2 regions of the Psychrobacter sp. GW64-MNA-CIBAN-0177 genome follow, and region 2 is predicted to be linked to the other one. Evidence: predicted binding sites of a transcription regulator. Region 2 holds the regulator's gene; the other holds the start of a gene.
What was found. Region 2 encodes PhoB, which activates phosphate uptake and scavenging genes when phosphate is short. Its sites were predicted from a motif close to TGTCATNAANCTGTCATAA; they were not measured.
Positions count from the first base shown of each region.

Region 1: the regulator PhoB is predicted to act here: its motif matches at 3,105-3,123, upstream of pstS (phosphate ABC transporter substrate-binding protein PstS).

Region 1 covers NZ_JBEOOY010000004.1:83,855-89,953, forward strand. Annotated here, with positions in the region: gene pstA (phosphate ABC transporter permease PstA) at 1-614, opposite strand, end outside; gene pstC (phosphate ABC transporter permease subunit PstC) at 704-1,657, opposite strand; gene pstS (phosphate ABC transporter substrate-binding protein PstS) at 1,866-3,032, opposite strand; TPP riboswitch at 3,323-3,447, shown strand; gene thiC (phosphomethylpyrimidine synthase ThiC) at 3,696-5,798, shown strand; gene AAEY79_RS04235 (hypothetical protein) at 5,842-6,099, opposite strand, start outside.
Region 2 covers NZ_JBEOOY010000018.1:15,070-21,168, reverse strand. Annotated here, with positions in the region: gene AAEY79_RS10895 (hypothetical protein) at 1-104, opposite strand, end outside; gene AAEY79_RS10890 (MFS transporter) at 82-1,002, opposite strand; gene AAEY79_RS10885 (HD family hydrolase) at 1,241-1,885, shown strand; gene AAEY79_RS10880 (DUF1287 domain-containing protein) at 2,073-2,678, shown strand; gene asd (archaetidylserine decarboxylase) at 2,826-3,668, opposite strand; gene dtd (D-aminoacyl-tRNA deacylase) at 3,797-4,249, shown strand; gene phoB (phosphate regulon transcriptional regulator PhoB) at 4,414-5,118, shown strand; gene phoR (phosphate regulon sensor histidine kinase PhoR) at 5,182-6,099, shown strand, end outside.

The sequences.
Region 1 (6,099 bases), on a different contig from region 2:
GTCACCAGTTGCCACTTTGGTGTACCCAATGCATAGGCCGCTTCACGAATACTATTAGGCACTAAGTTAAGCATGTTTTCTGTGGTGCGTACGACCACAGGGATGACGATTAATGCCAACGCCAACGCGCCTGCCCAACCAGAAAAATTATTGCCTTTGACCATCAGCGCATAAATAAAGAGACCAATCACAATCGAGGGTGCTGATAGCAAAATATCATTTAAAAATCGGGTGACTTTGCCCAGCATACTGCCTTGAGAAAATTCTGATAAATAAATACCGGTCATCAGGCCAATGGGCGCACCGATAAACAGTCCTGAAAATGCCAACATGATTGAGCCGACAATGGCATTGCGTAGACCACCTGCGCTCATCGGTGGTGGGGTATCAGCCGTAAATACTGGCAACTGTACCAATCCTTGAAAACCTTCAACGAACAGGGTCAGTAAAATCCATAATAGCCAAAATAAGCCAAACGCCATCGCCGACAACGCAAAGCCTAGACCAAGCTTATTCAGACGACGACGCTTGTTATAAAGGCTTTTGTTATAACGTGCCTCAAAGCTTGTCTTTACCGGTAATGCGCTAGTAGCATTGATAGCAGGGTTAGGCATAACATTCGTTTCCCATATCTTTTTAGATAGCCTTTTTAGATAATCTTTTTAGACAACATTAATCTCTATCGTGCTGATACAACGTTGGCTTAGCGATTGCCTGCTTTATGATCCATGCGCATGAGCATAAGCTTCGCTATGGACAACACTATAAAAGTAATCACAAATAATATTAAGCCCAGATGCAGCAACGATGCCAGATGTAGCTCACTAGAGGCTTCGGCAAATTCATTGGCCAGCGCTGAGGTAATCGTAACCCCAGAGGTAAACAGGCTTGGACTGATATTAAAGGCATTACCAATCAAGAAAGTCACCGCCATGGTCTCGCCCAATGCGCGGCCCAGTCCTAAAATAACACCACCAACCACACCAGCTTTGGTATACGGCAAAATAATCTTGAACATGACTTCCCAAGTCGTCGCACCCATGCCATAAGCGGATTCTTTTAATAAGTCTGGCACGACGGAAAAAACATCGCGCATGGTGGCAGCGATAAAGGGAATAATCATGATGGCAAGCACCAAGGACGCTGTGAACATACCCAGTCCCATCGGTGCGCCTTCAAACAGTTTACCGATAATCGGTAAAGGGCCGACGTGTTCAATAAACCATGGTTGGATGTGATCGCCAAAAAACGGCGCGAAGACGAACAAGCCCCACATACCATAAATGATAGAGGGGATACCAGCCAATAACTCAATGGCGATACCAAGTGGTTTTTTTAGAAAAGCAGGACACATTTCGGTCAAAAATATGGCAATGCCAAAGCTCACTGGCACGGCTATCAGAATGGCGATAAATGAGGTCACTAAGGTGCCATAGATGGGTGCAAGTGCACCATATTCATTGGCGACCGTATCCCAGTTATTGCTGGTATAAAAACCTAGACCAAACTCTTGAATACTTGGCCAAGCCCCGACAATTAACGACACTAAAATACCACCTAGAGACATCAATACCAGTATGGCAAATGCTTTGGTGGAGTTAACGAATAAAGCATCGTAACGTTTTTGTTTAGCCAGTTGGGACCTTAAGTCTGTCATAAGTGTCTCAGCATTCAATAGGATAAGATTAAAAAATGAGTGTGTTTATCAGGTTTTATCACAACAAACTCAGCAGATATAAGTATCAGAAGCTATAAATATCATTGGCTTTGCGATTAAATTCGCTGTGATAAAACCTTTCAAACAACTACCGGAGAATAGTTGTTTGAAAGGGTAATTCGATCGTTATTAAATAATGACTATCGAATTACTGAGCAGGTTTATAGACAGGCTGTCCATCGCTACCTTTTACGTCGTTCCATTTTGCTTTGAACAAGGCCACTGCCGTGTCAGAGAATGGTACATAGTCTAGTGCCATGGCATCATCATCACCTTGGCTATAAGCCCAGTCAAAGAAGTTCAACACGCCAGCAACTTGCTGAGGATTCTCTGGTTGCTTATGGACTAAGATAAAGGTGGCAGCAGCGATAGGCCATGCTTGGTCAGTCTCAGAGTTGGTGATGACTTTATAAAAGCCTTCTTGCTGTGACCAATCAATATCACCTGCCGCAGCAAAGGTCTCAGCTGATGGTTGCACGATGTTGCCAGCTGCATTTTTCAATGCCGTATGTGACATTTTGTTTTGCTTAGCGTAAGCATACTCAACATAGCCGATAGAGTTTTTCATACGGTTGACGTAGCTTGAAACCCCTTCGTTACCTTTACCGCCTGCACCAGTCGCAGAGGTCGGCCATTTGACTGTTTTATCAACACCAACCGTGTCTTTCCAATCTGGTGAGACTTTGGCCAGATAGTCCGTAAAGTTAAAAGTCGTACCTGAACCGTCTGAGCGGAATACCGTCGTGATTGCCGCATCTGGCAAAGTCAGATCTGGGTTCATGGCTTTGATAGCTGGGTCATTCCATTTACTGATTTTGCCCAAATAGATATCTGCTAAGGTTGTACCGTCTAGCTTCAATGCGCCCGGCTCTATACCATCGATGTTGACGATTGGCACGACGCCACCAATAACGGTTGGAAACTGAATAAGGCCAGACTCTTCAAGCTCTTCAGGCGTCATCGGTGCATCAGAAGCACCAAAGTCAACGGTTTTTGATTGAATTTGTTTGATACCACCAGATGAGCCAATCGATTGATAGTTGACTTGGCCACCAGTGGCAGCGTTATAGTCGTATGACCATTTGGCATAGATAGGCTGCGGGAATGATGCACCTGCACCCGTGATATTCATGGCGATATTTTCAGCAGATTTAAAACCTGTGGTAGCAGAAGAGGCTGTTTGAGAGGTGGTTTCAGCCGTGGTAACAGCGCTACTGCTAGTATCAGCAGTGGGCTCTGCCGTGTCGGTTGATTTATTACATGCCGTGAGCATTAATGTACAACTAACGGCTACTGCTAATAACGAATAACGCATGTAAGGCTCCTAAAGTTTGACAACGATATGAAAAAGGTTTGTTTGTGACATGCGTGCTATCTTGTCAAATCTTTATGACAGTTTGATGACAACCTTTTTAATATTTCAGTCGTGTTAAAAAAGTCTCATTTGAGGACCTGACAGTCAATTAATTTGAGTCACGTTGTTGGGCGATATTAGCCAGCTGCGTTTATAAAGCCATAAAATATAGAGTTGAAACGAGATACGTATAGCCAAATATCATTAGCCGCGCGCGCAGAATTTTGCTAGTATGAAGGGGATTTACAACACTGACAGACTCGGGGTGCGGTGTATTACGAGCTTATTTCATAAGCCTTTTGATACATTCGCTGAGAGATCACCCGCTGAACCTGATGCGGTTAGTACCGACGCAGGGAAGTCTCAAGCCTATGTTATATAAGTACAAAGGGCGCGCAGAAATGCCTTTTTATTATCGCCACTATCTACTAGCATTGTTATGCGGATATAGCGCTTTAATAATCAGTCGCGTCCATCAATCAGCTAAAGATCACTGACTACGTTTAGGTTTGATAGCGCTAGCAGGTTTGTTTTACGATTGAATTTGTCCGTATCATATAGGCCAATCCCCGCAGCTACTGGCGGTGTTGCTTTTATTCAAAAACCAACACGCTAGGACAGCATATGACTACTTCAGATTTACAAACAGCCCAAACCCACATCCCAGCTACTGACGCCCCTCTTACTGCCAATGCTAGTCAAACAACTGACAGTAAAGCGGATAAAAAAGCCGATGCCCTCAAAACCCCTGCTCACCGTACCGCCAATGATGCCCGCTTTGAAGAAGACGCGCGCGACCTACACCGTGTCCTTCCCGCTTCTAGAAAAGTCTATATCGAGGGCTCACGTCCTGACATTCAAGTACCGATGCGCGAAATCACCCTTGACCCTACTCCGATACAAGGCGTGCCTGAAACCGATTGGGAACAAAACCCACCTTTTTATGTTTATGACACTTCTGGCGTTTACACCGATCCTAATGTCGAGATCGATTTGACGAAAGGCTTACCAAAGCTACGCGAAGGCTGGATTGCTGAGCGCGGTGATACCGAACAATTGAACGGATTGTCGAGCTCTTACGGACTGGCGCGCGCCCGCGATATCAGTACCGCCAATCTTAGATTCGCCCATATCGACAAACCACGCCGTGCATTAGCAGGAAAGAACGTCACGCAAATGTACTATGCCCGTCGCGGCATTATTACGCCTGAAATGGAATACATCGCCATTCGTGAAACGCAAAAGCAGCACGAACTGACCGATATGCGCCAACATGATGGCGAGAACTTTGGTGCCAACACGCCAACTATTATTACCCCTGAATTTGTGCGCAGCGAAGTAGCCGCTGGCCGCGCCATTATCCCCAACAACATCAATCACCCTGAGTCCGAGCCAATGATTATCGGCCGTAACTTCTTGGTGAAAATTAATGCCAATATCGGCAACTCAGCGCTCGGCTCATCTATCGACGAAGAAGTGTCAAAAATGACGTGGGCGACGCGCTGGGGCGCGGACAACATCATGGATTTATCTACGGGCAATCATATTCACGAAACCCGCGAATGGCTGATTCGTAACTCGCCCGTGCCGATTGGTACCGTCCCTATTTATCAAGCCTTAGAGAAAGTCGATGGCGTGGCAGAAGACCTCACGTGGGAGATATTCCGCGATACGCTCATCGAGCAAGCCGAACAAGGCGTTGATTACTTCACCATTCACGCCGGCGTACTACTGCGCTACGTGCCGCTGACGGCCAACCGCCTAACAGGTATCGTCTCGCGTGGTGGCTCTATCATGGCGCAGTGGTGCATGTTTCATAATAAAGAGAGCTTTTTATACACGCATTTTGAAGATATATGCGAGATTATGAAACAGTATGATGTGGCATTTAGTTTAGGCGATGGCTTACGTCCGGGCTGCTTGCAAGATGCCAACGACGAAGCACAATTTGGTGAGCTGCGTACCCTTGGCGAGTTGACCCAAGTGGCTTGGAAGCATGACGTACAGGTCATGATTGAAGGTCCCGGTCACGTAGCAATGAACCGTATTAAAGAAAATATGGATTTGCAGCTTGAGGTTTGTGCCGACGCGCCATTTTATACACTAGGACCTCTAACTACTGATATCGCACCCGGTTATGACCATATCACGAGCGCCATTGGTGCTGCTATGATCGGCTGGTTTGGCACCGCAATGCTGTGCTATGTGACGCCAAAAGAGCATTTAGGTCTGCCTAATAAAAAAGATGTTAAAGACGGTATCATCACTTATAAAATCGCGGCGCACGCGGCTGACCTTGCCAAAGGCCATCCGGGTGCACAATCTCGTGATAATGCCTTGTCCAAAGCGCGTTTTGAATTCCGCTGGGATGATCAGTTTAATCTGGCGCTCGACCCTGATACCGCCCGTGAATATCATGACGAGACGCTACCAAAAGACGCGCACAAATCTGCCCACTTCTGCTCGATGTGTGGACCTAAATTTTGCTCGATGAAAATCACTCAAAATGTGCGAGATTATGCCGCTGGACTAGATAAGGCTGCCGCAAATAAAAAAGTAACCCCACAAACCGGCGACCTAACTGGGGCTGGTCATCTGTTCAAAGAGGTAGATACTGAGCTGGTCGGGCAAGTTGGTGAAGCCAGTGCCGAGGAAGTGAGCCAAGGTATGGCAGAGATGACCGACAAATATAATAGTGAAGGACGCAAATTATATAAAGAAGTTTGATTGTTTAATATTTAATGCTTAAGCTTAAATCTAGTCGCTAGGTTTAAGCTTTTTTTACGTTTATTTTTGAGTCTCGTGGAAAAACTCGTTTGAAGTAAGAGTCGCACAGTTTCATAATGAGTAAATAAAAAGGCAAAACCAGTGGATAGCCAAAGACAATAATAAAAATTGTATATCCATGATACCTGCTGGCATGCTCGCCTAGTAACCAGTCTATAAAGTAAATTTTATAGAAAACTATTATCAATGCTATGAGAGGCACAATGAACACTCCCGACCAAAGGATTGCTTTTGCTTGTTT
Region 2 (6,099 bases):
GCCAACAAGAAAAACCCTAATATAAAGCTCAGCAATAATGTTGTGGTTCCTGTCGTTAAATATAACAAGGGATAGGTGGCGCTAGCACCAATTAGCGTTGCCAATATTAAAAAAAATGCGCCGTTTTTGTAGATAGTCAGATAATAGCGGAATCAGTAGCGCGCCTAAAATACCGCCGACGATCAGCATGGCAGTAATGATGCCCGCCGTCGCTTCATCAATGCCGCGGGGCGCAAGAATAGGTGCAATCCAGTTACTCAGCCCATTAAAATAACCCATCGCAATAAACACCGCTAATGAGATAAACCATAGGCGCTTATTTTTTAATAGCGATTCGATTTCGTGCAGTGAGATAGCGCTATCTTGTTGTTTGGGTTTTTCAACGACCACTAATAAAAAGCCTACTACTGCCACCGCCGTAATAATAACATTGATAAGTAGCATGCCAGAGAAGCCAAACGCCTCGATTAATGGGGCAGGGGCAAAAGCACCAAGGGCAGTCGCCAAAAACATCCCGCCCATAATCACGCCCGTTACGGTGGCGATTTGCGATTTATCAAACCAATCCGAGGTCACCTGATTAATGGCATTGGTAATATACGGCTGAGCGATGGCGATAAGCAATTGCCCTGCAAATACTAGCCAATAATGATCAGCGCCCAACCAGCGTATGATTGAGCCTATCAGCATAAGCAGCGCGGCTATGCTTACGATTTTTTTATAGCCAATGTTATCGAGCACCTTGCCTGAATGGATGGCAAGCAACACAAAAACGATAGGGAACATCAAAGTTAATAAATTGGCGAAAAACTCATTAACGCCGAAATGTGCCTCGGTGCTAATTACGATGGTCGCAAAGGTCAGCCATAAAAACTGATTGACCCCAAGTAAAAGAGAGAATCCTGCGATAATAAGCCATTTATTAGGCGGTTTTTTCTTAAAAGGTGGTGCCGTAGCAAGTGGTAAAGTGGCACGCGTTGCAGCGTCAGTGGTGGGTGGCATCGACATATCCTTGTCTGGTGCAGGTTCTTATAAATTGTTTTACAATCTGCCTGCTGACTTATTATGAGCATTAGTTGAATCTTAAACAATAAAAAATTAAGACACTTGCTATTATTACCCCTGCAAAAATTTAGATGGTTAGCAGTACGCGCAAAATGTCGACTACAATAATTACTTTTGCGTAAAGATTAGATTCGGATACAGCGTTAACCATTCACCGTTTAAATGAGAGAAAGCCATGTCAGAAAACGCCATATTATCAACCAAGCAGACCCCAGTACCCAACCCGAAGATTCCCTCCAACATCGGTATTGATGACGTGACCCATTTTTTATTAGAGCTTGATGCGCTTAAACGTGTTAATCGGCGCAGCTATGTGACGGGTACGACCCGTTTAGAAAACTCTGCCGAGCATTCTTGGCATTTGGCGATGGCGTGTTGGTCAATCGCTGATTTGTTTGAGCTGGATGTCAATCATGAGAAATTGCTCAAGATGGCACTAATACATGATTTAGGCGAGATTGATGCCGGCGATACTTTTTTATACGCCGATACGCGAGTTGATGCGCATGTTGAAGAACGTGCGGGAATTGTTAGATTGCAAAATGAGCGTGGAAATGGGATTGCTGATTTAAGTGAGATTTGGGAAGAGCAGGAAACAGGTGATAGTAAAGAAACCCAACTGCTAAGAGTAGTTGATCGCTTGTTACCATTTTTGCTTAATATAAATACCAATGGAAAAACTTGGATTGATGCTAACGTTACACGCTCGCAAGTTGCTGGCGCGCATGGCTTTATTAAAGACAGCTTTCCGAGTATCCATGATTGGATAGCAAAACAGATTGAATATGCGACTAAGCAAGGATGGCTGATTGATAAGTAAATTGATAGCAGATTTGACAGCTAGCCTTTTTATTTAATAGCCTTTTTATTTAATAGTGTGGTCATTTAATAGCTTTGTCATTCAATAGTATTGTCATTTAACAGCGTCACCTTTTTACTGACTCACCATGGTTGACGCTGTCTAAAACCTTTATATTGAATAGTATCAATAATAACAGAGAGGCTACATGCGCTTATTTAAAAACTATAAAACATTGTGTAAATCTCTAGCCTTTGTCAGCATGCTGGGACTAGCGCAAATGGCGCAAGCGCTTGCTCCTATCAGTGATGGTGATAAATTGGCGCACGATGCCAAAAAACAGATCGGTGTTACGGTGAGTTATGATCCTACTTATCGTAAATTGGAGTTTCCGCGTGGCGATGTAGCAATAGAGACCGGTGTCTGTACCGATGTGATTGTCCGTGCTTATCGTTTGCAAAATGTGGATTTGCAGCAGTTGGTCAATCATGATATGAAAGGAAATTGGTCCGCCTATCCAAAGACTTGGGGCTTGAAGTCAACGGACAAAAATATCGATCATCGACGTGTGCCCAATCTTGAAACGTTTTTTGCGCGTCATGGAAAAACGTTATCTACGACTGATAAAGACAGCTTTAAAGCCGGAGATATTGTAACGTGGCGCTTGCCAAACGGCGGTTTGCCGCATATAGGTATCGTCTCAGACAAAGCAGCTGCTGATGGTGCGCCGCTGATTATTCATAATATTGGCCGTGGTACGCAAGAAGAAAACATCCTTTATGCTTATCCTATACACAAACACTTTCGATATTGATAAAGGCCTTTGCACAGGGTAGCCCAAAGTAGTAAAAATAGGCAATACAAAATAGAAGTAGTACAAACTAACAGCCATTAAAAAGCCCAGTTAAACGTCATCATCTACGTTTAACTGGGCTTTTTAGTACTATGATTTTCTTAAAAACTAAGCTTGCTGAGTTTTTGCCTCACCCAATAGCTGTCCCATTTTTACCACGCTATTGGCTTTCATGCTGTCCTGCCAATCCGCTTTTGCGGCTTTTGGTAAGACGACAATCGCCGTTGAACCTAAATAAAAGCGTCCAAGCTCATCGCCTTTCTCAAAGCTCATGTCGTGATCTGCTTCTTGGATGTCCTCAGTGCGGCTGATTTTTCCGGTAGCGACGGTTTCGATACCAGCGACAATCATAGCGCCAACCATTACCACGGCCGCTTTGCCATATTTTGTATCAAATAAACAGACCAAGCGCTCATTACGGGCAAACAAATCAGGCACGTTAGCGGCTGTGGTATTATTGACCGAAAACAGCGTACCCGGTACATAGCGGGTCTTGGTCAAGGTACCATCAAAAGGCATATGAACGCGGTGATAATTGCTGGGCGCTAGATACACGGTCGCAAAGCTACCATCAGCGAAATAGCTGCCATCTTCGCTATTGGCCAGTAATTGACCAACGTCATAATGACGACCTTTGGCTTGCAGCAATTTATGGTCTTCAATCTGTCCTAGCTGCGAGATGATACCATCGGCAGGACTGACAATACCGTTTACGCTGCTATCGATGATACGGGCGTTTTTTTTGAGCTCACGGGTAAAGAAGTCATTAAAACTCTCATAAGCATTAAAGCTCTGACGCTCATACTCACCTAAGCTGACGCCGTAAGCCTTGGCAAAACTACGAATAAAGGCACGTTTGACATACGGATGACGGCTGGCGGCTAGACGCCCAGCGACTTTACTCAGCTGCTGCTGCGGGACAAATTGTTGAAGGGTAGTAAATAAATTCATAATCGGGCTACCAAGATAGGGTTTGATGTAATAATTAATAAGCAAATCAATGGCGGTATTTTATCATGGACAGCAGAGTATTGTATGACCATAATCTGTCAGACATTTATAAATAAAAAAGGCTCTAAATGAAAGCGCTTATACAACGGGTTCACTGTGCCAGTGTCAGCGTCGATGCACAAAATATCGGTGCCATCGAGCATGGGGTGTTGGCGTATATTGGCTTGGGGCATGATGATAGCCTGCAAACTGCCCAGCGCATGATTGATAAAATTCTGACCTATCGCATATTTGAAAATCATGACGATCCTGCCAAGGTCGGTAAACTGGATAAAAATGTGCAACAGGTCGGTGGCGGGCTATTATTGGTGTCGCAATTTACCTTGATGGCAAAAACAGACAAGGGTCGTCGCCCTGATTTTGGTGGCGCGATGGCACCTAATGCTGCTCAAATGTTGTTTGAGCAAATGATTACTTATGCTAAAACTCAGCATCACAATGTTGCCACTGGTCAATTTGGTGCTGATATGCAAGTGGCAAGCGTCAATGATGGGCCACTAAACTTTTTATTAGAAGTCTAGAAAGCCGTTGTCATGAAGCTGTCATAATTAACCCGTTTAATAAGTAGAAACTGGTGACTGTGTATTGCCTTTTTTGTATCTTAATTTCTTTATGTTAATTTTCCTAATTTGAGTTTTGGTGCGCTAAATTTTTGAATCTTAAAATCTAATAACAAGGCTGCCGTATGTATAATGAGCAAATTTTGATCGTTGAGGATGAGCCTGCGATTCGTGAAATGATTGCGATGACCTTAGAGATGGCTGGCTTTGATAGCCTGCACGCTGCGGACGTAGCAGAGGCGCATCAGCAAGTGGTTGATCACCGTCCGGCGCTGATACTATTAGATTGGATGCTGAACGGTGAAAAAAGCGGCATTGATTTTTGCCGGATGCTCAAAAACGACGATTCGCTCGCCGAGATACCGGTCATTATGCTGACTGCCAAAAGTGAAGAAGACAGTAAGGTTCATGGGCTCGATGCTGGGGCTGATGACTATATGACCAAGCCTTTTTCAACACGTGAGCTAATCTCAAGAATCAAGGCGGTGCTACGTCGTAGTAGTGCACTCAGCGCTGATAAGCCTATCGAAATCGGCAAGCTTAGCTTAGATCCTAAAAGCCAGCGCGTGACGGCAGCGGGTCAGCTCATCGATATCGGTCCGACAGAGTATCGATTGTTGGCATTTTTTATGAGTCATCCAGAGCGTGCTTATACGCGGACACAGCTGCTAGATCAGGTTTGGGGCGGCAATGTCTATATTGAAGACCGGACGATTGATGTACATATTCGGCGCTTACGTAAATTACTGCAGCCTTATGATTGTGCTACGCTGATACAAACGGTACGCGGTACTGGGTATCGGTTTTCTAGCTTGATTGAATCCATTTAATCAGCCGCAGAAAATGTCTTGGTAAGCGTAAAGAAACACAGTATCTAGTGGTAGGGATGATAAATGACGATGACAACACCGATAATGCCTATGATGCCGATAGAAAATGAGCAACAGGGTGAGCAAGCGCAAGTTGCCCAGCACAATACAACGGATCAACTTAAAAAAATCCGCAGCGCCTTACGAGCGTTACGGGATGCGGTTATTTTGCTCAATGATGAAGATGGTTTGGAATGGTGGAATCAGGCAGCGGAAGACTTGTTGTTATTGCAGGCAACTGATAAAGGTCAGAGTATTTTTGACTTTATCACCATACCAGAATTTCGCCAGTACTATCAGGCTATCACCCCACCGAGCGATGGTGTGCACATGGTGTCATGGCGAGACCCTAAACGTTATCTAAAGTGTGAGCTTACGCCTTTCGATGATGAAAAATTACTGATCATTTATGATGTGACCCGCTTGCAGCATTTGGAGGAAATGCGTCGTGATTTTGTCGCCAATGTCTCGCATGAGCTGCGCACGCCATTGACTGTGTTGATGGGATATTTAGAAAATTTTTCCGAGCAGGAAGATATGCCACCGCAGTGGCGACGTGGCTTTGAGCTAATGACTCAGCAGACTGCCCGTATGAATCGGATTGTAAATGACTTACTGCTGTTGTCTCGTATCGAAATCGAAGAGACGCACGAGCTTAATGACATTGATATGACCAAGTTACTGACGCATATCTATGATGATGCGCAAGCGTATAACCAAGAATATAATCATACTATTCATTTGCAGATAGACACTTACGATGGGTTATACGGATCACAGATGTACTTAACGAGTGCCTTATCCAATTTGGTCATTAATGCCATCAAATACACGCCAAAGGGTGGCAATATAGCTATCAGCTGGACAAAAACAGCGGAAGGCTGCCGCTTTGCTGTTGAAGATGATGGTCTCGGTATTGCGCCCCAACATATCGAGCGCTTG